3 regions of the Cytobacillus sp. FSL K6-0129 genome follow, and region 2 is predicted to be linked to each of the others. Evidence: riboswitches for the same ligand, from Rfam matches in the RefSeq annotation. Region 2 holds a riboswitch; each other region holds the start of a gene.
What was found. A riboswitch is a leader RNA that binds a small molecule or an ion and turns the genes downstream of it on or off. The one in region 2 is predicted to bind cobalamin.

Region 1: another riboswitch for cobalamin. It lies ahead of MHI57_RS21005 (hypothetical protein); the one in region 2 lies ahead of MHI57_RS05000 (ribonucleoside-diphosphate reductase subunit alpha).
Region 3: another riboswitch for cobalamin. It lies ahead of MHI57_RS03220 (acyl-CoA dehydrogenase family protein); the one in region 2 lies ahead of MHI57_RS05000 (ribonucleoside-diphosphate reductase subunit alpha).

The regions. Positions count from the first base shown of each region.
Region 1 covers NZ_JBBOXM010000001.1:4,121,490-4,131,594, reverse strand. The annotation lists gene MHI57_RS21045 (NAD(P)/FAD-dependent oxidoreductase) at 1-327, opposite strand, end outside; gene MHI57_RS21040 (threonine aldolase family protein) at 710-1,780, opposite strand; gene MHI57_RS21035 (NADP-dependent oxidoreductase) at 1,913-2,827, opposite strand; gene MHI57_RS21030 (hypothetical protein) at 2,967-3,470, shown strand; gene MHI57_RS21025 (MarR family transcriptional regulator) at 3,502-3,912, opposite strand; gene prpB (methylisocitrate lyase) at 3,995-4,900, opposite strand; gene MHI57_RS21015 (bifunctional 2-methylcitrate dehydratase/aconitate hydratase) at 4,914-6,353, opposite strand; gene mmgD (citrate synthase) at 6,370-7,491, opposite strand; gene MHI57_RS21005 (hypothetical protein) at 7,436-7,711, opposite strand; cobalamin riboswitch at 7,875-8,077, opposite strand; gene MHI57_RS21000 (MarR family winged helix-turn-helix transcriptional regulator) at 8,305-8,748, shown strand; gene MHI57_RS20995 (MFS transporter) at 8,765-9,976, shown strand; gene MHI57_RS20990 (hypothetical protein) at 10,036-10,105, opposite strand, start outside.
Region 2 covers NZ_JBBOXM010000001.1:1,048,449-1,058,553, forward strand. The annotation lists gene MHI57_RS04995 (ribonucleotide-diphosphate reductase subunit beta) at 1-24, opposite strand, end outside; gene MHI57_RS05000 (ribonucleoside-diphosphate reductase subunit alpha) at 50-2,257, opposite strand; cobalamin riboswitch at 2,422-2,599, opposite strand; gene MHI57_RS05005 (heavy metal translocating P-type ATPase) at 3,132-5,552, opposite strand; gene copZ (copper chaperone CopZ) at 5,636-5,845, opposite strand; gene MHI57_RS05015 (metal-sensitive transcriptional regulator) at 5,859-6,194, opposite strand; gene MHI57_RS05020 (H-type small acid-soluble spore protein) at 6,339-6,521, opposite strand; gene hmpA (NO-inducible flavohemoprotein) at 6,785-7,939, opposite strand; gene MHI57_RS05030 (Rrf2 family transcriptional regulator) at 8,113-8,550, shown strand; gene MHI57_RS05035 (alanine/glycine:cation symporter family protein) at 8,795-10,105, opposite strand, start outside.
Region 3 covers NZ_JBBOXM010000001.1:653,551-663,655, forward strand. The annotation lists gene MHI57_RS03205 (enoyl-CoA hydratase/isomerase family protein) at 1-977, opposite strand, end outside; gene MHI57_RS03210 (CoA-acylating methylmalonate-semialdehyde dehydrogenase) at 999-2,456, opposite strand; gene MHI57_RS03215 (NAD(P)-dependent oxidoreductase) at 2,453-3,364, opposite strand; gene MHI57_RS03220 (acyl-CoA dehydrogenase family protein) at 3,379-5,046, opposite strand; cobalamin riboswitch at 5,248-5,432, opposite strand; gene MHI57_RS03225 (YhgE/Pip domain-containing protein) at 5,718-7,529, opposite strand; gene MHI57_RS03230 (efflux RND transporter permease subunit) at 7,516-9,582, opposite strand; gene MHI57_RS03235 (TetR/AcrR family transcriptional regulator) at 9,740-10,105, shown strand, end outside.

The DNA of each region.
Region 1 (10,105 bases), 3.1 Mb from region 2:
CTCCGCTTGAAATTGTTTTATTACCTCATCCTCTTTGCTTATTGCCAGTGCACCAACCTGTTTATATCCTATATCCCATTCACCATCATTTTCTAATTCTTTAGTGAGCTCTCCATAATACAAAGCTCCCCTTCGAGCCAATGTATACCAATCTGGATGTTTATGATGAGTAATCCATGGACAAACAATTCCAGCTCCTGCAGCAGATGCCCTACCTTCATGGTTCGCATCAATTACAGTAACATCGATGCCGTTTCTACTTAAATGATAAGCAGCACTCGCTCCAACTATGCCTGATCCGATAATGATCACCTTAATTGTTAACATCTCCTTAATCAAACTGTGATATTTGCCGTTTTTTTATGAACGGCACCCTTTTTTTGAGAGGATTCACTATGTATACATATACTAATATAAAGGCTACTTCAGAGGTCCATTACAAATTTTATAGAAGGAGGAATGTCCATTGATATCTTTTAAAGTTCTACTTATCCTTCTCATCTTTTTATTTTCGATCTTGATAAGCTTACTTTTCAGAAAACTCACCTTTCAGTACTTTGATAGCATTGTCTTTCTTCTCATATCTATCGCCTCTTGCATTTCTATATTTTTCCTAAAAGGGAGTCATCAATATTTCTTCCTAATAGCCTGCATAAGCAGCTTTTTGCTTTCCTGTATATATTTTTTTCTCTCATTCTATGAATAAGAATTATATATTTTGTTTGATTGTTAAAAACATTTTTTCTATTACTGTTTCTGGTATAACCGTAACTGCATCACCAAAACTAATTTCAGCAAAATACTCGTTATCTTTCTTTTGAACTCTAGATGTGATACCCACACCGCATTCCTCATACACCAATTTCAACAATTGTTCTATATCCTCGATGTCTTTTTCAAAATAAAGATGGAACATATTTGATTGGGGTATTTTTGGTTTTGTATATAAACCATTTATTTGATTAAATCGCACAGCGAAGAATCGTGATATTTCATAATATCGCTTCATTTTATCTTTTCTTTTTTCATAATAATAGTCTGCTGGAATGATATAAGGGTAAAGACTAATGAGATCTCCGCCGAACCTTTTTTTCCAAATCTTTGCTTCTTCAATAAAAGACTCATCACCTGCTAAAATTGCTCCAGCTATCCCACCTACACCTTTATAAAAAGAAAGATATACACTGTCAAATAATGCACTTACTTCTTCTGCGCTCTTTTCATAATAAGGAAGCACTTCTAATAATCTCGCACCATCTAAATGTAGTTTAATATTATTCTCGCGGCAATGATTCGCCATTTGCAGAAGTTCTGAAAATGGGGGTACGGACCCGCCTATTTCTCTCTGTGGCAACTCTAATAACAATGCAGCGAACGACTCATCTAAGTGACTAATCTCTTCATAGCCTACAGGTCTACTTTCTTCACTGACGAATGTTACATCAAACTCGTGTAGCATCTTAGGACCATCTTGTTCATGAATTTCTAGGTGGCATAATGGATGATAGGCAATTTTTTTTGATTGTTTTTTATCACTCCAGATTCTCAGAGCAATTTGTTGCGCCATTGTTCCACTCGGAAAGAAGACTGCTTTTTCTTTTCCTAATAATGTTGCCATCTTTTTTTCAAATTCTGCAATGATTTGACCTTCCCCGTAAAAATCGCTAGTGACATCTTCTGGTACATGACGGAAGGCTTCTTTAAGCACTTCCACTTGTCGCACTCCATGACCGCTTAAAGTATAGAGTGATTTTTGATAAATATCTTGCAATAGTGTCAAAGGTAGCGACCTCCTTATTCTGAATTTTCACGAATTATTATAACATGCCTAGAGGTGATTGGTAGGCAGAAAACTTCGCGTTACGAAATGATTGTAGTTATTTTATCAAACTCTAAAAAATCTTAACTACTTTTATCCTCGATGGCAGACAACAATTTCCCCCTGACAGTGACCATATTGTTTTTTTATGTGGGCTTTTTGTATACCTTCAATATTCAACGGATACACATGCGCCAAAACTGGGGTTAGATTACCTTTTTCTACTAATTGTTTTATCTCTTCTAACCCCTTCTTAATTGAATATGTAGTAATATATCTTATTGACAAACATTCTTTATCAACGACTTGAAATTTCGGTTTTGTGAATTTTAGCACTTCTGCTTCTGGCTTCAACCACCTTAACGCACTTAAATATGGATAGCCTTGTCCAATTGTATCAATTAGTAGATCAAAGCGTTGTTGCTTATGAATAGGATCCAGACAATCCCCATCAATATGAATGACATCTTTCTGCTTTACATCTTCGGAAAGTATGCCTACCACTGTGCCCATTGCCCTTAATAATTGAATGAGCATCAAACCTACATTCGTTTGACTACCTAAGATTAGAACATGGCTTCCTTCCCTCACCCTCCCCTCAACTGTTGCTTGCCATGCCGCTATACTACTTTCTAATAGAGCAGCCGATTCAATGAATGTTAAATTATTAGGCATGAGACAAACATTAGATGATGGTACTAACGTTTCGTTGGCATATGTCCCATATGTAGAAATAGTTGTTAGAAAGAAAACTTTGTCACCAACTTTAAACTGGGAGACGTCTTTTCCAATTGCTTTAATGATTCCGGCTCCCGAACTTCCTAGAATGACCGGTAAGTTAAGATTGTCACTCAAACGTTGCCCCGACCTTAATTGCCAGTCACTCTCTAACACGCCACTCGCTTTTATTTGAATTAATATCTCGTCATTACCAACTGGTGGTGTTACTAATACAATTTCACGTAATTGGTGAATATCGCCATATTGAAGAATGCCAATTCCCTTCATAGAATGCCTCCGCTTATTATTACTGTTTATATTGTTCATTTTTACCAACTAGATATATTCTTAAAAATACATCTTGCACACATAATTTTATTGATGTATCACATTCTAATGATAATAATGTTTTTAGAGGAGGGTAAACTTGAGTGCAGCTAATTTCTTTCGTGTATTTAATGCCATCATCTTATGGGGAACGATGTTTTTTATTCCTGGTAAATCAATTAAAAGGTTTCTTCCTGTTACTTTATTTTGCTCTTGCATCCTTTTAATTGAAACATTATTTTCGTTTGTTTTTAAATGGTGGAGGGTAAAGGGCGGAAAGAAATACATGCTTTATGATTCAATTGCCTTTATATTGGGACCGTTATTCACAATTAATATTTGGGTGTTCCATTTAACATACGGGAAGTTTTTTCGATATGTCGGTCTTAATCTAATTATTGACCTTTTATTTGCCTATCCTTTCAATGCTTTCTTTCAAAAAATTGGTCATTATAAACTGTATAAATTCACATCATTTTCATTATTTATTTCTGCCTTCGCCTATGCATTAATTAATTATGGCTTTCAAGTATTATATGAACGATATCCGAAAGAATATATAAAAATGGATAAGGTGAGTAAAACAGAACCTACTGTTAAATGACCTTATCCTCTTTTATTCGGGAAAAAAAGCATTAGATAATTTTTGCTATTTTTTCAAGAGAAGTATTGATGGTAGATATTTGCTGTTGAAGAGAACACAATTGTTCATACGAATAAGTATTAAATAAGGCATTAATATAGGCCGCTCCCTCTTGTGTTAAACGAACACTAACAATTCGACGGTCATTATGTGCTCTACTTTTAGTTACAAAACCAAGTACCTTTAATTTATCACTCATATTCGTTGCAGCTGCTGGGGACATATAGAAATCTGTAGAGATATCCGTGATTTTCATTTCACCACGCTTTTTCAACTTCATCATAAGCCAAATAAGGTTATCATTGAGCGTTTCTTGTTTATGCAATAACACATTAATAAAGTATTTATTACTGGCCATTTCCCCAATTAGGTGCTGTATAATTATTTCATTCCTTGCGTTCATTTTTTCATTTCTCCTAATCTTTTATGAAGTAAAATAATTAAGGAAGGTTGACGCTCGGCTGTATAACCGAACGCCTATACAATTATTCTTCTGTCAATATAGTTTTTGCTAATGTATCATCTAATTCTTCAAAATCATCATAGCTGATTGTTTGATATAGTTCTTTTCTTGTTTGCATATTAGCAAGTGCATCTTTTTGTGACCCTGTTTCTTTAATGATATTAAAAACGTTTTCATATGCCTTCGCTGCCACTCTTAATGAAGTAACAGGGTAGATAACCATTTGAAAGCCCATTTGTGAAAATTCATCCGCTGAGTAGTAAGGTGTCTGACCAAATTCAGTCATATTTGCTAGTAAAGGAATTGAAATCGCTTGTGAAAATAGACTAAACTCTTCTTCCGTTTTTAATGCTTCTGGGAAAATAGCGTCCGCTCCAGCTTCTGCATATGCTTTCGCTCGTTCAATCGCTTCATCAAGTCCTTCCACCGCTCGTGCGTCTGTTCTTGCTATTATCATTAGATGAGGGGCAACTTCTTTAATTACTCTAATTTTTTGTATCATTTCTTCTGATGTTACAAGCTGTTTTCCATTTAAATGGCCACATTTTTTCGGTAACTTTTGATCCTCTATCTGCACAGCAGCCACTCCAGCTTCTTGCATTTCTACAGCTGTTCTTGCCGCATTTAATATCCCACCGAACCCTGTATCAATATCAACAAGTAATGGCAAATTAGTTGCTCGAATAATTTCTTTCGCCCTTTCTGCCATCTCAGTAGATGTAACCATACCTAAGTCTGGCAGTCCTTTACTTGCCGTATATGCAGCGCCTGATAAGTACAGAGCATGAAAGCCTGCTTGTTTTGCCATTAAGCCTGCCATTGCATCATGCGCCCCAGGTATTTGCAATATATTCTTATCTAGCATTTTTGAACGAAATTGCTCAGCTAAATCTTGTTGAGTCACAGGTTTATGAACAATCCATGCCATCTTGCATCCCCTCCTAGATTAAGAATAAATTCATAAATTCATTTACTGCCATCTCTTTTAACGTTTCTTGATCGGAAATAGCTCCAGCAATGCTTTTTTGTGCCTTGTTTGAAAAATGAGTTTTAATATTATACTCGAATTTCTGCAATACTTTTGGAATCGCTTCGTCACGGCGGAATCGATGACCTAATGGATATTCACATTCAATCTTCTCAGAAGAAGTTCCATCCTTATAATGGATTTGAACTGCATTAGCGATTGAGCGCTTGTTCGGATCTAAATAATCCTTCGAGTATTGCAGATCTTCCACTACCTCCATCTTCTCTCGTAAGGTGTCTACTCGGGGGTCGCTAGCTACATCATCCTCATAATCCTCAGCGCGAATATTTCCTTTTAATAAACCAATAGCTGTAATGTACTGAATACAGTGATCGCGGTCAGCTGGATTATGTAATGGACCTGTTTTATCGATAATCCTAATCGCTGATTCATGTGTGGTAATCGTAATTCGATCGATATCGTTTAAATCACCCACATCGCCATTTTGATGAAGTGAAACGGCACATTCCGCTGCAGTTTGCGCGTGAAATTCTGCCGGATAAGAAACTTTGAATAACACATTTTCCATTACATAAGCACTTAACTCTCTTTGTAGGGTAAGTTTTTGCCCTTTAAACAGAACGTCTTCAAATCCCCAGTTAGGTGCAGATAAGACACTGTTATAGCCCATTTCACCTTTCACAGCCATCATAGCTAACTGAACACCCCTACTTGTCGCATCTCCAGCAGCCCATGATTTTCTTGAACCCGTATTTGGCGCATGACGATATGTCCTTAATGCAGAATTATCCACCCATGCAAGTGATAATGCATGAATCACCTCTTCTTTTGTTGCACCAAGCATCTTTGCCGTAACAGCAGTTGTTGCCACTTTAACAAACAGTACATGATCTAAACCCACGCGATTTAAACTATTATCTAGCGCTAATATTCCTTGAATTTCATGAGCCTTGATCATCATTTCCAGGACTTCAATCATTTTAACTGGCTCTTTACCAACTGAAAGACGTTGCCTACTTAAATAATCTGCAACTGCCAAAATACCACCAAGGTTGTCAGAAGGATGCCCCCATTCAGCAGCTAACCATGTATCATTGTAATCCAGCCAGCGAATCATACAGCCAATATTAAATGCACCTCTAATGGGGTCTAATTCAAATGATGTACCAGGGACTCTTGTTCCATTAGGTACAACCGTTCCTGGCACAACAGGACCAAGTAGTTTTGTACATTCAGGATAATCAAGCGCTAATATTCCACAACCAATTGTATCGAGCAAGATATAATGTGCCGTGCGATAAGCCTCTTCACTTGTTATTTCATAATCCAATACATAATCAGCAATTTCCGTTAAAATAACATCGGTTTCAACCTTTTCATTCGTTTTCAGCATTTACTCGTACTCCTCCTCAATTTGGTAAAGTATGACGTGCACCTGAATAAATGACCCGCGGTCTAAATAAGCGGTTGTTTTCATGCTGTTCAATGACATGGGCACATAAACCAACCGTTCTTGCACTAAAGAAAATCGGTGTGTAAAGTGGGATAGGAATTCCTAACATGCCATAAACCGGTGCGGCATAATAATCTAAATTAGGGTATAGCCCTTTCTCAACTTCCATGATTCTTTCTCCTGCTTCACATTTTCGAAGCAACGAATCATCTCCATTTTGTATGGATAACTCCTGTAGAGCTTCCTTCATTATTAATGCTCTTGGGTCCATTTTTTTCATATAAACTCTATGACCAAAGCCCATAATCTTTTCTTTTTTAAATAGTTTTTTATAGAAGAGACCTTCCACGCCAGCGACACTTTCCGCTTCATTCAACATGTACATAACCGCTTCATTTGCACCGCCATGCAAGCTACCTTTTAAACTTGCAACTGCGCCCGTTAACGCTCCAAATAGATCGGATTGCGTGGAAGCAATTACTCTTGCTGCAAATGTTGAGTTTGGCATTTCATGTTCACTATATAAAAGTAATGATTGGTCAAATACTCTTTCTTCTAAATCGGAAGGTACTCTACCAGTTAACATATAGAAAAAGTTGGCACTATATGATAGGGATTTATCCGGTTCAATTCTCTCCAGACCTTGTAATATACGATAACTGTTAGCTACAATTGTCGGAACTCCGCCAAGTAGACGATAAGCTCTTTCTTTATTTGCTTGCTTCGACCTATCATCTAAGGTCGAATCATATCCAGCCAAGCTTGAGATGCCAGTGCGGAGCCCATCCATTGGATGTGTTCCTTTTGGTAAATGAGTAAAAACCTCCATTACGGCCGTTGGTATTTCATAATAGGACTTTAACGTATTAGCTAATGAATTTTTTTCCTCGTCTGTTGGTAATTGATCTTCTAGAAGTAAATGGATAATATCTAAATAGCTTTTCGTTTTTGAAAGTTGAATTAAGTCATAACCTTTTATGACAATCTCTCCATGAACAGTATCTAAAAATGAGATGCTGGTCTCAGAAGCTATGATTCCCTCTAACCCTGGTATATACTTCTCCTCCATGCTCACAATCATTTTCCTCCCATCCAATTACATCGTGCCTGACAATGCTGTAAGCCCTTTCAGCATTCTTTAAATATATTTGGATCTTCTCTTCTTCTACAGAGAGTGTTCGGATGTCTTCTTTATACTGATCTAATACTTTTCTTAAACTATAACTCTCAGCAGAATAGCTGTTCATCATGATCGTTGATTTCATTATGTTCACATAATAAGGAACGGTTCCAAACAAAGCTTTTTCCTCCGTTCTTGCTCACCTTTTTACCATATCAATCCATTAAAAAAACAACTTCTAGAAAGAAGTTGTTAAGTTCAAACGAATACTAAAATAAACATGCGACCTTGGCATGTATTCATTACCCGTACTTAACACCTCCTATATCCACGTAGGAATTGATGTTTACACTAAACAGGCAGGTCTCCTGGCTTATGGTCAACATGATACGAAACCTTCCCATCTCCATTTTTAGGAAACAGTGGTATCTTTCATATCACTCGCAAATACAGTTGCGGGACAGCGACGGAATCCAACCGTACTTCCCTTTTAAGTAAATAGACAAGCTAGCATTCTATTTACACCTATTTTTGAAAATATTCAATTGTTCTATTTAAATATATCAATATTTTAGAAAATTGACAATTATTTTCTTAATTGTACTACTTTTCACTTTTAACTAACACTTGTTATTATAACAATTTAAATGTCGCCTACAAACATCTCTTAAAAGAAATACAATTTTAACATAACATTTACCATTTTACAGAAAAAAATCTATCGCCCATAGACAGACAAGACGGCTTTTTGTTATAGTATATTAGTTACCATTGATAACTATTTTAAATGAGGTGAATATTATTATTGCTAGCCAAAGGTTCTTTCATCACTTTATGATGCTTTATCGCCCTTTTGAGAATAGACTAAACAGCTTATTAACGAAACATCAATTACAACGGGCACAGTGGACAATTCTTTATTATCTCTACCATTTTGGTCCAACAACTTTAGTAGAGATTGCTGCATATCAAGGTGTCGAAAAGCCAACAGTTACGAGGACCATAAATCAGCTTGAGGAATATGGATATGTAGAAAAAATCCCAAGCATGGATAAACGTGAAAAGAAAATGAAAATAACGAACGAAGGTGAACGCATATACAAAAAAATCCGCATTCCGATTGATCAGTTCGAAATGGAAATATTAGAGGGAATCACACCTGAGGAACAAGAAGAATGTATTCGTATTTTTGATAGTATTAAAAGCAATTTGTAAGGAGGAAGAAAAGAATATGAGTTCAACAAAAGAAAAATTATGGACCAAGGACTTTATCACCGTTTCTTCCGTAAACTTTTTTCTAACATTAGTGTTTTATTTATTAATGGTTACGATTGCGGTGTATGCCGTTGAAGCACATCATGCGACCGCCAGCCAAGCTGGCTTAGTTACTGGCATATTTATTATAGGAACATTGGTAGGAAGATTGTTTATCGGTAAATATATTGATCGTATTGGACGGAAGAAGACTTTAATCATTGGCTTACTATTATTTAGTTTATCAACAAGTCTTTATTTTATTGAAATTGATGTCAATTTCTTACTTATTACCCGCTTTATCCACGGTTTAACATTAGGGATGGCAAGTACAGCAAGTGGTACAATTGTCGCTTCAGTTATACCGCAAACAAGGAAAGGTGAAGGAATCGGCTATTTTAGTATGAGTAATACTTTAGCGACAGCAATAGGACCTTTTATCGGTATGTTAATGAGTCAATACACAACTTTTCATACGATTTTCATTTTTTGTTTGATTCTTGGTATTATTGGCCTACTTATCGGGTTAACTGTGAATGTGAAAGAGTTAACTGAAGATCAAAAAGCTCAATTTCAATCATCTGGTTTTCAATTATCTAGCTTTATTGAACCAAAGGCACTTCCAATTGCACTCGTCACATTAACAGTCGCATTTTGTTATTCAAGCGTCTTGTCTTTTATTAACTTTTATGCAATTGAAAAGGACTTAGTAAATGCTGCTAGCTTTTTCTTCTTTGTCTATGCCATCGCTGTCTTACTATCCCGTCCTTTCACTGGTAAATTAATGGACAGCAAAGGGGCAAATTACGTGATGTATCCAGCGTTCATTTTATTTGGAGTAGGTCTATTCTTACTTAGTAATTCATCAAATGGTGTTATGTTATTAGTGGCGGGGGCTTTGATTGGCTTAGGCTTTGGTAATATGCAGTCTTGTACACAAGCGATTGCGGTCAAATTAACGCCATCCCATCGCATGGGGCTAGCTACTTCCACCTTCTTTATCTTTCTCGATGGTGGTTTAGGTTTTGGACCCTATTTATTAGGTTTACTGATTCCTATAACTGGCTACAGTATGTTATACATTTACATGGGGATAGTGTCGATTGCTTCAATTATTCTTTACTTTTTAGTTTATGGACGAACCGAACATAATGGGAGTAAACAGACACATCAAACAGCATCAATGTAAAATAAGGTATGCTATAATGAAAGAAGAGACTCCACGTAATGGAAGTCTCTTCTTTCTAATTAAAATGGTTTATTCGGTTCATATGTCGGTTGTTGATTCGTCACTTCATACTCATAACTTTTCTCCATT
Region 2 (10,105 bases):
GGGACGTTTATTTAAAGTGTTCATTTATTTCATTCTCCTCTCGGTGAAATCAGCTAGAGCATGATTCACAATCTTCAATATCTGTGGAAGTAGAACGTAAATAATACGTTGTTTTCAGCCTGTTTTTCCATGCCGATACGTGAAGATCTAATAATTCCTTTGCTTTAATCGTATTTTTAATATAAAGATTAAATGACACTGCTTGGTCAATATGCTTTTGACGTTTCGCATTTTGAGCAATGCTCCATTTTTGATCGATATGGTAAGCAGATTTATAGTACCACGTAGTTTGAGCGTTTAGGTCTGGTGCAGTTACAGGAATACGATAGTCTTTTTTCTCCTCTGAGTATTGCTTGTTGAAGATTGGATCAATACTCGGTGTACTACCTGCAATTAATGCAGTTGACGCATTTGGTGCTACCGCTTGTAAATAGCCGTTTCTAATTCCTTTTGCTCTCACTTTTTCCATTAGTCCTTGCCAATCAAGTTCGCTATCAGCATTCAGGTAATCTCTTTTTTCGAAATAGGCACCTGTTTGCCAATCTGAACCATTGAATGCGGGGTAGGCTCCCTTTTCCTCAGCTAGATTCATAGAACTTTCAATTGTTAAGTAAGCAATTTTCTCGTAAAGTCGGTCTGCAAATTCTAATGATTCAGGGCTTTCCCAAACGACCTTATTAGTAGCTAATAAATGATGCCAGCCGAAAGTACCTAAGCCGATCGCGCGATACTTTTTATTCGTTAACTGCCCTTGGATAACAGGGATTTTATTAATATCAATTACATTGTCCAGCATTCTTACTTGAATAGGAATCAATCGTTCTATGACTGCTTCATTCACTGCTTTGGCAAGGTTAATAGAAGACAGGTTACATACGACGAAATCTCCAGGTGTTTTCTCGATGACAATTTTACCATCTTTTGTATACTCTTCTTCTCTTGTTGTTACACTTTGATTTTGAACGATTTCAGTACAAAGATTTGTACAATAGATCATACCTGCATGTGCGTTTGCATTCATACGGTTCACTTCATCCCGATAGAACATAAATGGTGTTCCAGTTTCTAATTGACTACGCATGATAGACTTCATAATATCGATAGCAGGAATTTCCTTCTTCGATAGCTCTTCATTATTGACGCATTCTAGATATTTCATTCTAAAAGTACCTGCACCAACTTCTTCATCATAATAATCTTCTAGTGAGAAGCCCATTTTTTGTCGAACCTCATGTGGGTCAAATAAATACCAGTTACTACGCTCTTCTACTTTTTCCATGAATAAATCAGGTAGACATACACCGGTAAATAAATCATGTGTACGTAATCTTTCATCACCATTATTTAACTTTGCATCAAGGAAAGAGAAGATATCCTTGTGCCAAACGTCTAAATAAACGCTAATTGCCCCTTGTCTTTGTCCAAGTTGATCGACACTTACAGCTGTATTATTTAGTTGTTTCATCCATGGAAGCACCCCAGATGAAGCGCCTTTGAACCCTTTAATCATACTACCTCTACTACGAATCTTACCTAAATAAACGCCGATTCCACCACCATTTTTAGATAGTGCAGCAATGTCTGTATTACTGTCATAAATTGAATCTAGACTATCATCAACTGTTTCGATAAAGCAGCTAGATAGTTGTCCCCAATTCTTACCTGCATTAGATAAAGTTGGTGTAGCTACGGTCATAAATAAGTTACTCATTGCCCAGTAAGCTTCTTTTACTAATTGCAGCCGATTTTTTTCTTCTTGATGCATAAGAATCATTGCAATAACCATCCAGCGTTCTTGAGGCAATTCAAAAATCCTCTTTTGGCGATCTTTTGCTACATAACGATCCGTAAGCATTTTGATCCCGAGATAAGTAAAGAGCTGATCTCTTTCAGGGACAATTTCTTTGCCTAATTCATCAATTTCTTCTTTTGTATAACTAGATAATAAAATAGGACTATAAATATCAATATCACTTAATTGTTGAATTAAAGAATGAAAATCACCATAAGCCTGACCACTGTACCCTCGGTTCTCAGCTGCTTGTTGATAAATCTTCTTTAAATATAAATGGGCAGCCACATATGTCCAATCAGGTTCATTAACATTTATGTAAGAAAGACATTCTAGTATTAACTGATCGTAGAAACTATCTAACTCTAAGTGATTTAATTGATCTGCACGCTTTTCTAACGCACTAATTGGTAAGTTGTTGAATTGTTGATATAATTGTTCAAAATTGACTGTCGTATCAATCATTGTTTTCAAATTCCTTCCTCCTTCAAACTATTTCTATCAAATTTAGGCATAAAAAAAACCGCCCCAGTTACACCTTGAGCGGATCAAACGACAGTATAAATACAAGTGTACAATACACTCTTTTCATCAACTGTCGTTTCATCTTCTCAAGCCCCGAAGAATTGAAACTTTTGATTAAGAAGGCAGGTATCCTGGCTTGTGTATCAATCTACTAAGAGCCTTCCCATTCTTTCAAAAGAACAGTGGTTTCCTCTTTTCGTCACACTTACAGTTGCGGGTACAGCTCCGGCTTATCCGGATTCCCATTTTAAGTCCATTTGGACTCCTTCAACCAATTACTATATGTAGTTGTTAAGAAGTAAAAAAATAACTATATATTGTATCTGAGATTGTATGAGTAATCATATCACATCATTTCATAGAATACAATTTATTTCTTTTATCTAAATCTAAAATATACATTTCGTTCTTTTAGCGGTAAATTTAAGACCATAATAAATAATAGCATTTCTTATTTGTGTAAAAAAGTCTTGAAATCCATTAAAAATTGTTCAAGCTGACCAACTCTACTTTTTTACCTTCAAACGAGTATGCTTAAACCAGAAAAGTAATAGTTTTTTGGTAAATAAATTAAAAAATCATAGAATTGTTGAAATAAATCAATGGTGTTAAAGTTGTGGGGCAAAAATTAATTAAAGGTATATTCCATATTAAAAGAAAATAATTTATCTTAAAGGACAAAATTTTTTTACCAATCTTCTTCATGTCTTCTATAAAAATAGAAAAACAAACTAACTATTTAAATTAGCTTGTTTTTCTCATTCAGTTTATTGTATAGAATGTTTTATAGAAATTCATACGGAACTTGTTATTTTTATCTTACACGTTGCAAACGAAGTGCATTTAATACAACGGACACAGAGCTAAACGCCATCGCAGCACCTGCTAACCATGGTGCTAAGAAACCTGCAGCTGCAATAGGAATACCGATTGTATTATAGCCAAACGCCCAAAAAAGATTCTGTTTAATATTACGAATGGTTTTTTTACTCATCATGATTGCATCAGCAATACTATTTAGATCACCACGCATAAGTGTAATGTCTCCTGCTTCCATGGCAATATCTGTACCTGTACCGATAGCCATGCCGATATCGGCAGTTGCTAATGCTGGGGCATCGTTAATACCATCTCCTACCATCGCTACCTTTTTCCCTTGACTTTGTAGCTTTCTTACTTCTTCTGCTTTCGTTTCTGGTAAGACTTCTGCAATGACTTTTGATATACCTACTTCTTTAGCAATGGCTTGTGCGGTTAACTGGTTATCTCCAGTCATCATAATAACTTCTAACCCCATATCATGTAGCCTTTGAATCGCTTCGTTTGATGAATCTTTTATCGTATCAGCTACAGCAAGGAGGCCTTTTGCTCTACCGTTAATAGCCACAAGCATAGCTGTTTTTCCTTCACCTTCTAATTCTTTCATTTGTTTCGAGAACCAAGAGGAGTCTATCCCATTCTCTACCATTAATCTAACTGTACCAATCAGTACATCTTTTCCTGTAACTTTCGCAGAGATACCATAACCCGGTAGCGCTTCGAAATATTCACTTTTTACTTTTTCTATATTTCTCTCCTCTAACCCTTTCACAATGGCTTCAGCAAGAGGGTGTTCAGATGACTTCTCACTCGCAGCAACAATGGAAAGGAAATGGGCCTCATTTGTTCCAGGCTCGACTATGATATCGGTTAATACAGGCTGACCATTTGTAACAGTACCTGTTTTATCAACCACAACAGTTGTAATTTCATGTGTCATCTCGAGATGCTCTCCACCTTTAAATAAAACACCCATCTCGGCTGAACGGCCAGACCCTGCCATAATTGAAGTAGGCGTCGCTAATCCTAGTGCACAAGGACAAGCAATGACGAGTACAGCAATCATTTTTTCTAACGCACTAGCTACATCACCCGGTTGCAAGAAAAGAAACCATATACAGAAGGTAACAAGGGCAATAGCTACCACAATGGGAACAAAGATGCCCGAAATCTTATCGGCTAACCGCTGAATAGGTGCTTTTGACCCTTGTGCTTGCTCGACTACTTTAATAATTTGCGCAAGCGCTGAATCTTTTCCAACCTTTGTTGCTTCAACTGTTAAATGGCCATTTTTGTTTACAGTTGCTCCTATTACTTCATCACCAGCTTTCTTATCAACTGGCACGCTTTCTCCTGTTAACATTGATTCGTCAACTGCTGAATGCCCTTCAATGATTACTGCATCTACAGGAATTCTGTCACCAGGCTTAATGATAACCATATCGCCTTGCATTACTTGCTCAACAGGGACAATGGTTTCCTTCCCTTCTTTTAATACAACGGCTTTTTTAGCCTTTAAATTCATTAATTTTTTTATTGCTTCTGATGATCTTCCTTTTGCACGTGCTTCAAATAATTTCCCTAACAAAATAAGGGTAATAATAATCGCACTCGTTTCATAATAGAGCTCAACATGATGACCATGTGTTGCATTCATCGATTGTAATGTTAGAAACAAACTATAAAAGTAAGCTGCAGAAGTACCTAATACAACAAGTACATCCATATTCGCGCTACCAGATTTCAATGATTTATATGCACCAGTATAAAATTGCCAACCGATAATAAATTGTACAGGTGTCGCCAAAATTAACTGTATCCAAGGGTTCATTAAAAAATCTGGTAGAAAAATGAATGAAGTGAATTCAAAATGCCCAACCATCGTCCAAAGTAATGGTAGAGAAAGGATAGCAGCAGCGATAAATTTCTTTTGCTGCTTTTTAATATGCTGTTCCCTCACATCATTTGCACTGGCTGTTGTTTTTAGCGAAGCGCTATACCCAATCTTATCTACCTTTGCAATAATTTCTTCAACTGAAACCTGTTCAGGATTGTATTCTACAGTACCTGTTTCTAAAGCTAAGTTCACGTTTGCCTGCGCAATACCGGACTGTTTATTTAAAACTTTTTCGATTCGCGCAGAACAAGCAGCACAAGTCATTCCTGAAATATCAAACTCAGCTTTCTCTAAAACAACTTCGTAGCCTAGATCTTTAATCTTCTGCTGAAATGCATGTTCTCCTACTATTTGAGGGTTATAGGAAATGGTTGCTATTTCTGAAGTGAGATTCACATTCGCTTCGTTTACACCATCCATTTTACTTAACCCTTTTTCGATTCGCGCAGAACAGGCAGCACAAGTCATTCCCGTAATTGGCAAATGAATTTTTTGGTGAGAATCGTCTTGATTAGACATATGCTCCTACCACACCTTTCTTTAAATACTATACCCTACTACCCTATATAAACATTTAAAATAAATCGTGCAAAGCTGCACGATTAAGATTTAACTTCATAACCTTGATCATCAATTGTTTCTTTAATTTGATCAAGCTTTACAGATGAAGCATCAAAAGCAACTTTGACTTCTTTTCTATCTAAATCTACTTTAACCGTGTCTACTCCTTTAAGTTCACCAACACTACTTTCTACCGCTTTCACACAGTGACCACAAGACATTCCTTCTACATGTAAAATTACGTTTTCCATGTTTAAAATCCTCCTATTTTTTCATTAATTTTTGAATTGTAATAAGAAATTCATCTAACACTTCTTCGTCACCTTCATTTATCCGATCAATGACACACCCTTTTAAATGACCTTCAAGTAAAATCTTAGCGACACTATTTAAGGCAGATTGTGTTGCGGATATTTGTGTAATCACATCATCACAATACGTATCTTTTTCAATTAGACCTTTAATACCTCGAATTTGTCCTTCGATACGATTCAATCGAGTGACTAAATTCTTTTTTACTTTATCTGAATGATGACTTCGTCTATCTGCATGCTCTAGGCACATTGTTTCTTCTCTTACCTGATCTTCTTCATATCCCATTGAATCGCCTCCCTTACACATATTATATTATACCCCGGTACCCTATGTAAAGTGAAAGAAATTTTAAATATGGTTCATTTCTCCACTATAAATAAAAAAGGTAGGTAGCAGTATCTACCTACACTCTAACATGTTGAATTGTAATTACACTTCATTAAGGTCTGAAATATCTACTTCTGTTCTTTCTTCTAAAGGAATTCCTCTTAAATGTACAGTAACTGTTTTATCATCTTCATGTAACTTATCTATCCATACAGAAGTTCCATTGTATTGAACTTCTACATCACTCGATGATGAAAGTATTTGTTTTATCCTCTTTGTTTCCATATGATTCACCTCTCATAATTGATAAATATATTCTTTAACATTTTAGCCTTTTTATACATTTCGAAAGGAACTCATTTGTTGATGAAGGACTTCTCGACAATATACAATTAAGGTTACTAAGAGATGAAAGGTCTTAACAATGGATTGATTTTAATTTATTCATTTATATCGTGTAAGTTGAAAGGGAAAAGGCAAAATTGAATAAACAGAAAAGAGATGAGTTTTCATCTCTTTTCTACTGAAATATTTCAAAAGCTCTTCTTTTACATATTGATCTTTTCTTTTAGAGGAACGGCTGGACCAAACAGTTCAAGATGAATATGCGAATTTTCCACACCTAACATCAATAATTGTTCCTTCATATTTTCCATAAAATTGATAGGACCACATAGATAGTACTCTGCTTCCTCACTAATATGTTGCTTTAAATCCTCACTATCTAATCTGCCCTCGTCATCACTATATTTTACTAGGAAACGCCCATCTTCAATTCCTGCTATCAACGGCCTCACTTCATCTCCAAACGCATGTAAGTTTTTGTTCTTACAACTATGAAGGAAACTTACTTCTCGCTTTGTCCCTTCTAATGTATGAAGCATACTCAATAATGGTGTGGTTCCAACACCACCACTGATGAATACCACTGGTGTCTCTGCTTGGGATGATAATACAAATTCACCGGCTGGTGCACTAACATCCAAACTGTCTCCTATTTGCACATGGTCATGTAACCAGTTGGAGACTTTACCATGTTCTTCTCTTTTAACAGATATACGATACGTCTTTTCTGATGGTTTTCCTGATAAGCTATATTGACGGTTATGGTCGTATTTTTCGCCAGCTATATTTACCCGAATCGTTACATACTGGCCAGGTTGGTGGGTTGGTAAAGTAATACCATCATTTGGCTCAATATAAAAAGAAGTGATAAGATCACTTTCAGGTACCTTATTTACTACTTTAAAAGATTTAAATCCAGCCCATGCTGATGCATTATATAGCTCTTCTTCTGTGGAAATAAAGATTGCGGCAATCACTCCATAAGCCTCTGCCCATGCCGTAATAATGTCTTCTGTTGCTGCATCACCTAGAACTTCTTTTATCGCTGCTAATAGATGTTCCCCGACGATTGGGTAGTGCTCCTTCTTAACCCCTAAGCTTCGATGCTTATGAGCAATTGTAGCAACTGCCGGCGCTAAATTTTCTAAATGTTCAATATGGTTAGCTGCTTGAAATAATACATTAGCGAGTGCTTTAGGCTGTCTTCCCTTCTCTTGATTAGCATGATTGAAAATGTTAAGTAGTTCAGGATGTTCAGCAAATAATCGTTTATAAAAATGCGTGGTGATAGCGGTTCCATGAATTTCTAATACGGGTATGGTTGATTTGATGATTTTAATCGTCTCTTGTTTTAACATTAATATCTCCACCCTTCAATTTTAAAGCAATATTTTAAATACATCTTTAAAATATACCGTTTCCAAATTTAAAGCAATATTTTAAATACATCTTTTAAAAAGTTGTCACAATTGGTTCCATAACAAGCAATATGTATAATAGAACTATTAATAGAAAAAAGGTGTGATTCATAATGCGTCTTACCAACTACACGGATTATTCATTAAGAGTTCTCATATATTTAGCAACAATTGAAAAAGACCAGCTTACAAATATTAAAGAAATTGCAGACACATATCAAATCTCTAAGAATCATCTGATGAAAGTCATCTATCAATTAGGGAAAAATCAATATGTTGAGACGATAAGAGGAAGAAATGGCGGCATTCGTTTAGCGATGTCACCTAAAGAAATTAATATTGGTGAAGTGGTCAGAAAAACCGAAGAAGATTTTCATTTAGTTGAATGCTTTGATACTAATAACAATCATTGTGTCATTTCACCTGTTTGTGGTCTAAGACATGTATTAAATAAAGCATTAAAAGCGTATTTAGAAGTACTAGATCAATATACATTAGCTGATCTAACGAAGAATCAAGCGGCATTAGCAGACTTTTTGTTTAAAAGTTAATTTTAGATAGCAATGCATTCTTTCCTACCAAGTAGGGAGATGAAATAATAAAATAGCGGACTTTAGTCCGCTATTTTTATTACAATCGAGAACCTAACGCTAAATTGAAGCGAAATTAACATTGATAGCAATTTCAATCATATTGCGTCCGAGGCACATTCGCAATTATCTGCTCACCTCCTCCATTAGCTGACTTACGCAAAAAATGAGCGAACCACTAAAAATTAGGATTCGCTCATTTCGATTACATTGCTTTCTTTCTTTTCTCCTTTTCTCTGACAGGCCAAGCTTCTACTCCTGTTAGATCAGGGATATCCTCTTGATAAAATTGTGGTTCCAAGCCCGCTTTCCGTTGCTGCATATAGTTTTTCAACAGCTTAACTACGATAGGCGATAACATCGTAATGGCGGTTAAATTGACAAGCGCCATGATACCCATTGTTAAATCTGCCATTCCCCAAACAATTTCTAAATTAGCAATTGCACCAAACATGACCATTCCTAATGCAGCTACCTTATAAGCATGATGAAATACTTTACTCTTATGAATGAAATTTAAGTTTGCTTCACCATAATAATATGATCCGATAATAGAAGTAAAAGCAAATAAAAAAATAGCAATACCGAGAAACATTCCACCTATTGTACCAAAGTGTTCCGACATCGCAGCTTGAGTCAATTCGATACCTGTTAAGCCTGAAGCATAGCTTTCGGAGGATAAAATGATAAAAGCAGTAGCAGAACAAACCAATAAAGTATCAAATAATACCCCTAAAGCCTGAACAAAGCCTTGTTTTACTGGATGAGATACAGTCGCTGTTGCAGCTGCAATCGGATCTCCCCCCATACCTGCACCATTGGAGAATAATCCGCGCTTAATGCCATTAACAATAGCAGCAGCTATCCCTCCACCAATAGCCTGCTCAAATCCGAATGCACTTTTAAAAATAAGAGCAAACATTGCTGGTAACTCAGTAATATTTGAAGCAACTGCGAATAAAGCTAACAGAATATAACCAAAAGCCATAAACGGCACGATTAAAGAAGAAATATCTGCTATTCGCTTAATTCCTCCAAATACTACTAATCCTGTTAAGAAAACAAGAATGATACCAATATAAACAGGCTGAATCCCAAATGAGTTCTCCATTGCAACAGCTATCGTATTACTTTGTACAGCGTTGAATGTCGTACCATACGATAAGATAATCATAATGGAAAATAACACAGCCATCCAAGGACGTTTTAATTGCTTCTTGATATAATATGCTGGACCGCCTTTGAAGCCTATACCAGACTTAACCTTATAAGTTTGCGCTAACGTATTTTCGACAAATGAGCTAGCACTACCAATTACTGCAATTAACCACATCCAAAAGATTGCTCCAGGACCACCTAATACCATCGCAATAGCTACTCCGGCGATATTACCTGTACCTATTCTCGTTCCTGCACCAACAAAAAACGCTTGTAAAGGCGAAATAGTTTTTTTAGATTCTGTTGTAACGGTTTCTTTAACAAACAGTAACCTAACCATCTCACCAATATGCCTGAC
Region 3 (10,105 bases), 390 kb from region 2:
GGATTGCGGTCTTTGTCAATGACCACAGACCGTACACCTTCATAAAAGTCACTATGGCTTAAAAAATTTCTAGCAAGTATGAAGTCTGTTTCTAAGCAAGTTGTGAGAGATTGTTCTTCACCGTCAATCAGTTGCTTAAGTGTGACTTTAAGTGATGAAGGTGATTTAGATAATAAGATATCACTTGTCGTTGTAGCGAAATCACTAGGGTGTTCACGAAGAGAGTGTAGAATCTCTTCTAATGTTTGAAAAGAAAAGTGCAAATCAATTTCTTCTTGTAATTGTGATAACTTACTTTCTCCGCTTTCGTTGTTGGCGTACTGATTGAGGAAATCATTCAAGTTATAATCGAGATTTACATCTAACCAATTCATATTCTCTAGATTTTCTAAGAGGGAGTTAAATTGTTCACTCTTGATGAAATAATCAGCTCCTCCTATGTAGAGAACATCAGATGCATGTATCGTCTCTGCCGTCAACGCTAAATAACGGCCAATATAGCCTGGAGCTTTGTTAAGGAAATAGGCTGCACCGACATCAGGAAAGAAGCCAATATTCATTTCAGGCATGGCCCACTTCGTCCGTTCAGTTACGATACGATAGTTTGCCCCATAAGTCAGTCCAACTCCCCCTCCCATTACAATACCATCAAGATAAGCGATAATGGGCTTTGGATAGTCATAAATTAATTGATCTAATTCATACTCCTCTTTAAAAAATTGCATTGCCAGACTTTTATTTTTTTCATTCAAGCGGGCATCGTATAAAGCTTTTATATCTCCACCTGCACACAAGCCTTTTTCTCCTGCTCCTTTGATCAGAATTATCTGTATGTGATTATTGTTTTTCCATCGCAGTAATTTTTCTTTAAGTGGTTGAACCATTGCTAAAGAAAGTGAGTTTAGCGCTTTAGGACGGTTGAGTGTAATCACACCTAACCCTTTATCATTTACTGTGAAGAGTACTTCATCTGTCATACAATCTCTCCTTCCATTTTTTTAAAACCAACGTTCAGTTACGACTTTCTTTCTTGTATAAAATTGAACACCATCTTTTCCGTTAGTTCCTAAATCCCCATAAAATGATGATTTGTTACCAGCAAAAGAGAAAAAGGCCATAGGAGCAGGTACATTCACATTTACACCAATCATGCCTGCATCAATCTTCTCCCTGAAAATTTGTGCTTCTTTACCACTAGATGTATAAATAACAGCTCCGTTGGCAAATTTTGATTGGTTCGTTAAGGCGATACCATCTTCAAATGTTTTTACTCTAACGACACTTAAGACCGGTGCAAAAATCTCATCTTGCCAAATTTTCATATCGGATGTTACATTGTCAAATATTGTCGCACCTACATAATAACCATCTTCTGTCGTCTCTGTATCCCTACCATCTACGATTAAATGGGCCCCTTCAGATACCCCTGAGGCGATATATTGTAACACACGGGATTTATGAGTGTCACGAATGAGTGGTCCAACAAAATGCTCTTCAAACCGGCCATCCCCGACAGTAAGTTTTTTCGTTTCTGCTACAAGTAGGTTCATAAAATCATCTGCTATATCTTCTACAACGGCTACCACAGAACAAGCCATACATCGTTCCCCACTACTTCCAAACGCTGCGCCAATAACACCTTGAACCGTTTTTTCTAGATGACAACTAGATGTTACAACTGCGTGATTTTTCGCACCAGCTAATGCTTGTACTCTCTTTCCGTGAGCGGTGCCAGTTTGATAAACATGTTTGGCGACCGGCTCTGACCCAACAAATGAAATGGCACGAATTTCTGGATGATCTAATAAGCGATTAACCACGTCTTTTCCTCCATGTACAAGGTTTAGTACCCCTTTAGGAAAACCTGCCTCATAGAATAACTCTACGAGTCTACCAGCCAAGATCGGCGTTCTTTCAGAAGCTTTCAGTATAAATGTATTCCCACAGGCGATTGCCAGAGGAAACATCCATAAAGGAACCATCATTGGAAAGTTAAAAGGGGAAATCCCAGCAACAACACCAAGCGGATAGCGCCAAATTGAGCCATCTATCCCTTCGGCAATACTAGGAAGTGCATCTCCCATCATTAAATTAGGAGTGGAGGTTGCGAGTTCAACGACTTCAATTCCTCTTTGTACCTCACCACGCGCATCCTTTAATGTTTTTCCATTTTCCTCTGTAATAATTTGAGCGAGGTTTTCTTTTTCCTCTTTTAACAAATGAAGGTATTGGTAAAGCAGACGCGCTCTATTTGGGACGGGTACTTCAGCCCACTTAGGATAGACCGCAGCAGCAGCTTTGACAGCTAAATCAACATCTTCTTTACCAGAAAGGGGGACGTAAGCAATAATTGTCCCATTCGCCGGGTTCGGTACGGCTTCCACTTCCTTACTGCTTGAATCAACCCATTCACCATTAATATGGTTTTTCATTGTTGGAATTTCTGTTTTAATCATTCCTTCATCCCCGTTTCTTTCGCATTTTTTGTTTGATCATTTTTCACTTTTTCATAAAGAACAGCCATATCTTGGCTACCATAACCCTCGTTTTCAGCATTTTTGTATATATTTAATAGTAATTCACTAACTGGCAATTGCAATTCGTGTTCCTTGGCTAAATCAAGCGCGAAACCAAGATCTTTATTTAATAGCTGCAAGGTAAAACCGGGACGATAATCTTCGTTCGCGATAAAACTTTTATAGTTTCTTTCATATATCCGACTTTGGCCGTAGCTCACATTCAACATCTCAAATAATTGTGCTAAATTAATGTTGCTTTTTTCTGCCAGATTTAAGGCTTCGCTTACACCAGCAGTATAAAAACCGATAAGTAAGTTATTGATTAATTTGACTGCAGTTCCGCTTTCAATTCGTTCATTCACATGAAAAATATTCTCTCCAAGAATATTTAACAATGGTTGGGATTGCTCGAAAGCTTTTTTAGGACCACCGACCATAATGGTTAAAGTACGATTTTCAGCACCGATTACACCGCCACTGACAGGAGCAGCAAGAAAATGAATGCTCTTCTTTTTTGCTTCTTCTGCTAATTTTTGATTCAAGCTAGGAGCAACCGTACTTGTATCAATCAGGACAATGCCTTCACGTCCTTTTGTAATCAATCCTTCCTCACCTAAATAGATTTCTTCCACCGCTTTCATTGAAGGTAAGCTTGTGAAAATAAAATTTACTTGCTTTATGATATTATTGATAGATAATCCAATCACACCTCCCGACCTTAGCAATGCCGCTTCAGCATCTTTGTTGAGGTCGACGCCGTACACTTCATTGCCTTCTGATAATAAGCTTTGCGCCATCGGTAAACCCATATTCCCTAATCCAATAAAACCGATTTTCTCACCCATCATTTAAGCTCCCTTCATTTCAGTAATTTTGGTTGATCAATAAGTATTTGTGCTAATTGCCTTTTTTTCAATAACAGATTGCTGTAGAGTGGGATTTGGTAATTTTCAATGTTTGTGAATGCAACGAATCGTTCTTTTTCATCAAGTATCGCTGCTGAAATCAGGCTAATCGTTTGTTGTTTCAAATATTGAAAGCATTGTTCGCATATAATATCAGTCGCTAAATCTTTCCACTTTTGATTTTGTTTTCGATGTTGCAGTTTTGATGTCCGCATATAAGTCGATTCCATTGTGTATAGTTCTGTGATGATATTAGCTAAAAGACGTGCATACTGCTGTTCTCTATTTATATCAATCTTTGCATTTGAAACCGCTTCCAAAGACAGCGATAACAGTTCTTTTCCTAACTCAATAAATTGGCTGTTTCTATCTTGGTGTAATGGTGTAGGGGTATTGATTGTGATATCTTTAGATGAGTGTTTGTGAAGTAAGTTTTTTGCTATGGTTAAGCGATTGATTTCGTTTGTTCCTTCAAAGATACGACTGATTCGAGCATCCCTATATAGTCGCTCAACATCGTAATCTCTCATATAACCGTATCCACCGTGAATTTGAACGGCCTCATCTGTTACATGCCCAAGCATTTCAGAGCATCGCACTTTGTTTATGGCACATTCCATTGCGAATGCTTTTAAAGAGGTGATTCCTTCATCCGTTGGAGCTTGATCAATCATATCTGCTGTGCGATAAGCGGCACTTTCACTTGCATAAATAGATGTCACCATATCAGCTAATTTTTCTTGTATCAAAGTAAATTCAACCAGCGTTCTATTAAATTGTTGCCTCTCTTTCGCATAGTTTAGAGAAAAGTTGAAGGCTTGTTTAGCTGTGCCAATATTCGAGAAAGCTAGCTTCAATCTAGCAAGATTTAATATATTCATGGCAACTTGATGACCTTTTCCTTTTTCTCCTAGTATATTAGCGGATGGCACAACGACATCTTCCAGTATAAGTGTAGCTGTTGATGATCCATGAATACCCATCTTTTCTTCTTCTACACCAATAGATACGCCTGCTGTGTCTTTTTCAACAATAAAAGCAGTCATCCCGTCATTTGTTTGGCAAAACACAACAAACACATTTGCTATGTGAGCATTGGTAATCCATTGTTTTTCCCCATTTATTATCCAACTATCACTCTTGCTGTTGTAAATAGCTCTTGTTTTAGGTGAAAGTGCGTCTGATCCAGCTCCTGCTTCCGTTAAGGCATAAGCACCAATCCAATCCCCGGAGATGAGTTGTGGTAAATACTTTTGTTTTTGTGCTTCTGAACCAAAATAAACATACGGTAATGTACCAACACCTACATGAATATTATAGGAAACACTAAAAGCCCCACCGTATCCTATCTTTTCAGCAATAAGCCCGGATAATTTTTTACCAAGTGCAAACCCGCCATAATCTTCAGGTACATCAATAGCAAGTAGACCAAGTTCCCCTGATTTTTTAAACAGATTCTTAGCCACTTCATAGTTCTTTTTTTCTAATGAATCTATTTGGGGCAACACTTCATTCTTAATAAATAATTCTGCCGTTTGTGCAATGAGTTGTTCCTCTTCAAGAAAATCTTCAGGAGAAAAAATATCTCCCTTTTCTTCTAGCGTTTTTTTTAGCTTCGCCATCGTGCACTCCCTTTACATCTTTCTATCTCCTTTGATTGAGCGCTTGCTCAAATCAGTACTAAGAAGCAAACCTCCTTCAAACAAAAAACAACTCCTATTAAAAGAAGTTGTTAAGTAACGAGTGGACAAACAAATAAACATGTGTAGTGTTATATACATGTTCTTCTATCCGCACTTAACACCCCCTATCCGCGTAGGTAATGATGTTGGCTAAAACAGGCAGGTCTCCTGGCTTATGGTCGTGGCGGATTTGCTCCTTCCCCATTCAATAATGAATAAGTGGTTATGTACAATCCGCTCGCATATACAGTTGCGGGACAGCACCGGAGTCTAACCGGTTTCCCTTTTAAGCTTGATGAACAAGCACCTGTTTATTTAGCTTATTTAGTTTTCACACTAACAATATATCAATTTTTCGGAAAATTTACAATTTATTTTTTAGAATATGTATTCTCAGCTTAAAATGATGAAAAAGTTAGGCTCTTTATCATTTTTCTTCCAACCACAATATAAGCTAGAGTCATTGATTAAATCCACTCCTACAACCCGAGTAGAAGAAAGCCTAATTCTTCATTTTGACCGATCGTTTGATGTAACATGAAAGGTTTATATAAATTTACCACCAAAAAGAGAAACACGCCTCCTAGATTGCAGTGGCGTGTTTTTCAAGTTTACTTAAATAAGTTAAGAAGTTTCTCGAAGAATCCTACTTTATCTTTTGTTTCTTTTACATCTTCTTTGTTATCTTTTATTTTAATCTTATCTGTTTGGATGACAAATTGGACTAGTTCCAACTTTTCATTATTTTTATCTGATACAAAAGAAATTGGCTCATAATCAGATTTATCATATTGCGATATCATTTCATCCACTTCTTTTGTCACCTCATCAGGAATGTCTTTAGTTGCATCATGTAATTGTCCAGTTCCATTATGAAGCGAGCCAGCTCCTTTGGTTAGTTGCTCAGCTCCAGATAGAGAACCGCTAATTCCTTCATGGATGTCATTATATGATGTACTTAATTCAGAAACACCGCCTGTATAAGCAAGTAACCCTTGGTGGAATTGATTATAGTTAGATACCATTTCTTCAACACCAGATGTCAATTGTTTTAAACCTTCATCAATGTCAATTTGAAGAATAGATTCATCTATATTAGATGATATTGCACGGAGGTTACCTGCTGCTTCTCTCATTGATTGACTAAAGGTTGATAGAGGTTCAACCATGTCTGTAAGGTTATCTTTGGCTAGTAGTAGAACTTCTTGAGCAACTTTTGTCCCTCTATAGGTTTCTACCAATTGATCAATTACCTCTTTATCCGCATTACTTTCATATAATTTATTTATCTCTTTATCTGAAATTTGGTTATCTGGTATCTGCTCCAGAGCACGGTTGATTTGTGTTTTTACCTCATTGTAATTAACAACTACTTGGTCTACATCATTAGCTGCTTGTTCTAGATTATCCGCCACCTCAGGCAGATCGATTGTTACATTCTCGAGTTCCCCAATACCACTCACGCCACTGGCTTGTTTAATCTCATCTTTAATCAATGATAAAGTATTATTTATTTGTGCTGATCCTTCAGTTAATCGGTCACCAGACTGACTTAATTCATTTAGTCCTTTTTTATATTGTGCAGACCCACCCTCTAATGACCGTAAGCCTGATGAAAGTTCATTCATTCCTATTTCTAAGTCTCCGACACCATGATGAATGTCACCAATTGCCTCAGTTAATGAGTGAAATTCACTCGTCAATTCTTCAGTATCTGGGCTATCAATGGCAAGTGAAGCAGGTAAAGCAGATATTTGCACACCTTCTGTTTCAAAATGATTTGTTTCTGCCTCAATCGTAAATACTTCTTCCTGCTCAGGCATAACGGTAAAAGTGAGCTGCTTATCTTTGCCGGATTGTGCAACAGTGGCATTCTCAGCTTTTATATCCTTAAATTTTTCAGTGTTCAGCGGTACGCTAATTTGCAGCATATAATTTTCAGAGAATGAAGAACGCTTACCTTCATTCGCTTCTACAGCAATTTCCATTTTTATATCGCCAGATTTACCAGCTAAATTTTCTGGATTAATCTTTTTATTATTAAGGTAATAATTAATTGTAAAACGCCAAGGTAACTCAGAGTTATTTGGTAAGTTTCCTTGATAATAATAATTTTCTTCTCTTGCTTGTAATGTGATCTGATTATTTTCTTTGCTAATTTTTGATGTGTCAGTTAGATTTTTAACTTTTTCGTAATTTCCAAAATCCTCAATCACACCAGGTTCTATCATTTCAAAAGAATTGACAACATATAATTCGGTTAGGTTACCGTCTGCTAGCAAGTTAGCATAAATCACTTCATTTTTGTTTGCTACTTTCCCTTTACTCATTCCATCTTTAACAGGTTGTGATTCTGCATGTATATTCATCACAGGAAAGAAAAATAGAGAAGCAGTGATAAGCATCCATTTAATGATCTTCATTTTTTTCCTCCTTGTTACTAAAGTCCATTTGAAGAGATGTTTTTTGAATCAATTTATCACATAGTAATAATAATCCAGGTAGAAAAAGTATAACGAGTAAAAACGCGAGCAATGCTCCTCTACCTAATAATAATCCTATAGAACCGACGATTGGATTTGAGGAAGTTAGCCATAATATAAATCCGACACTTGATAATATGGACGCTGAAACGATAATGGAAAATAATTTCTCATCAATTGTTTTTCTCATCGCTTGTTTTGGAGATAACTTTCCACGATTATGCTTATAAGTCTCTGTTAATAAAATGGCATAATCGACCGTTGCTGCAAGCTGTACAGTGCTAACGATGAGATAACCAATAAATACTAATGACGTATCGGTAAAATAGGGTATGGCGAGATTAATCCAAACAGAAGATTGTATTGTTAATAATAAGATAATCGGTAATGATAATGATTTGAATGTGACAAGTAACACGAGTCCAACCGCGATAACGGTTAAAGTATTTACTAAAGAATTATCTTCTGTAACAGTTGATTTCATATCATAAAGTGCAACACTTTCGCCTAAAGTTAACGCTTGATTACCAAAATAGTTAGTACCTATTTCCCTTACCTCTTCTACTAATTGAAAAGGAATATCTCCTTCTGTTCCTGCATCAGTATTAATGATGATTCGACTGTAATTATTAGATAAGAATTGTTCCTTTGCTTCCTCCTCCAAATATTCTTGCGGAATAGTCGAGCCAACCATATTCGCGTATCCAATTACATTTGAGACATGGTCAACCTCTTCAATAGATTCAATCATTTCTTTTTCTTTACCTATTTCATTATTAGGTACCAATAATACTACAGCGGTTGATTCGCCAAATATTTCTTCTACTTTTTGGATGTCTTGCCCTAATCTAGTACTATCAGGTTGATCCCCCATTCCATAAGTAAATGAGGTTTCTTTTTGTGCTAAAAAGCTAGGTATAATGAGAAGTAAGACGAAAATCAAGACTGGAAACCTTAACTTTAATGTTTTTTTTCCAATACCTTCAAAATTTGGTATTAATGATTTGTGCTGTGTTTTTTCAATCCAATGATGGAATAATAATGTAAGTGCTGGAAGGAATACCATCACACTTATAAAACTTAAAATTATTCCTTTAACAAGGTTTAAACCTAGGTCTGATCCAATCTCAAAATCCATAAACAATAATGCAATAAATCCAAATAGAGTTGTAGATGCGCTCGAGGCAATGACACTAAACGATTCTTTCATAGCTAGTTTCATAGCTAGATTTGGCTCATGCCCTTGTTTACGATAATCTTGAAAACTATGTAATAAAAAGATAGCGTAATCCAAGGAAACAGCTAACTGCAAAATTGGTGCGACTGATTGTGTCACAAAGGACACTTCTCCTATAAAAACATTACTCCCTAAATTAATAATTACCGATACACCGATAGCCGTTAAGAAAAAGAGCGGTTCGACCCAAGAGTTTGTCGAGAGAACTAGTATAATGATAATAATGGGAATAAGTATCCCTGCAGCGAGTAACGTTTCTTGCCCTGTCATTTTCTGCTGCGTAGCTGTATTTGCAGCTTCGCCAATAAGTGATCCCTTCTCACCAATTATTTGATATATATCTTCTGTTGCTTCGACCTCTTTGCCACTCTCAATGGTGACAGAATAAAGAGCGTGATTATTTTTGTAGTAATTTTCTATTGTGCCTTGGTCTCCGGTTTCTATTGGTGTTCTTATGTCCATCGCATCATCTAACCACATCACATCAGTTACACCTTGAACCTTATTTAATTTCTCTTTAATAACGAGCGCTTCTTGGATTGTTACATTCTCAACCATTACGCTTGTATTTGGAATGCCACTAGTAAACTCATCTTCCATCACTTCTAAAGCAACGGTAGATTCAGCTTCTGCTGGGATATAATCTTTCATATTATAATTAACATTCACAAACAGAAATCCAATAGCAGAAAGCACTGATAACAAAAAGAAAATGATGGTTACAGATTTTTTATAACGAATAATAAACTCAATCATTATTGGTTTCCCCACTTCTTGATGTTGAAATTCTTTTACAGTAACATTATACATACCACTGTGTTAGATAAACAACAAACAGTTGTGTAAAAAATGTTTAACATCCAACATTTAAGCGTACTTTGTTGGATTTCTCTAAAAAAGTGAGGGTGGCATGATGAACAAAAAATTGGATCGTCGGAAACAATATACTCGTATGGTGTTAAAGGAAAGTTTAATGGAATTATTAAGAGAAAAGATAATTTCATCCATTACCATTAAAGAATTATGTCAAAAAGCAGATATCAATCGTTCTACTTTTTATAGCCATTATCGTGATCAATTTGATTTACTTCAGCATATTGAAGATGAGATTTTGTTAGAATTACAGGTCACTTTAAAACAGTACAACCATAATGAGACAAATGAAACTTTTGCAATGACGAAGTATTTATTAGATTATGTTTATAAACGAAGTGCTGATTTTCTTGTTTTATTTAGTGACCATGGTAACAAAGCTTTTCAAACGAGAGTGATTGATACT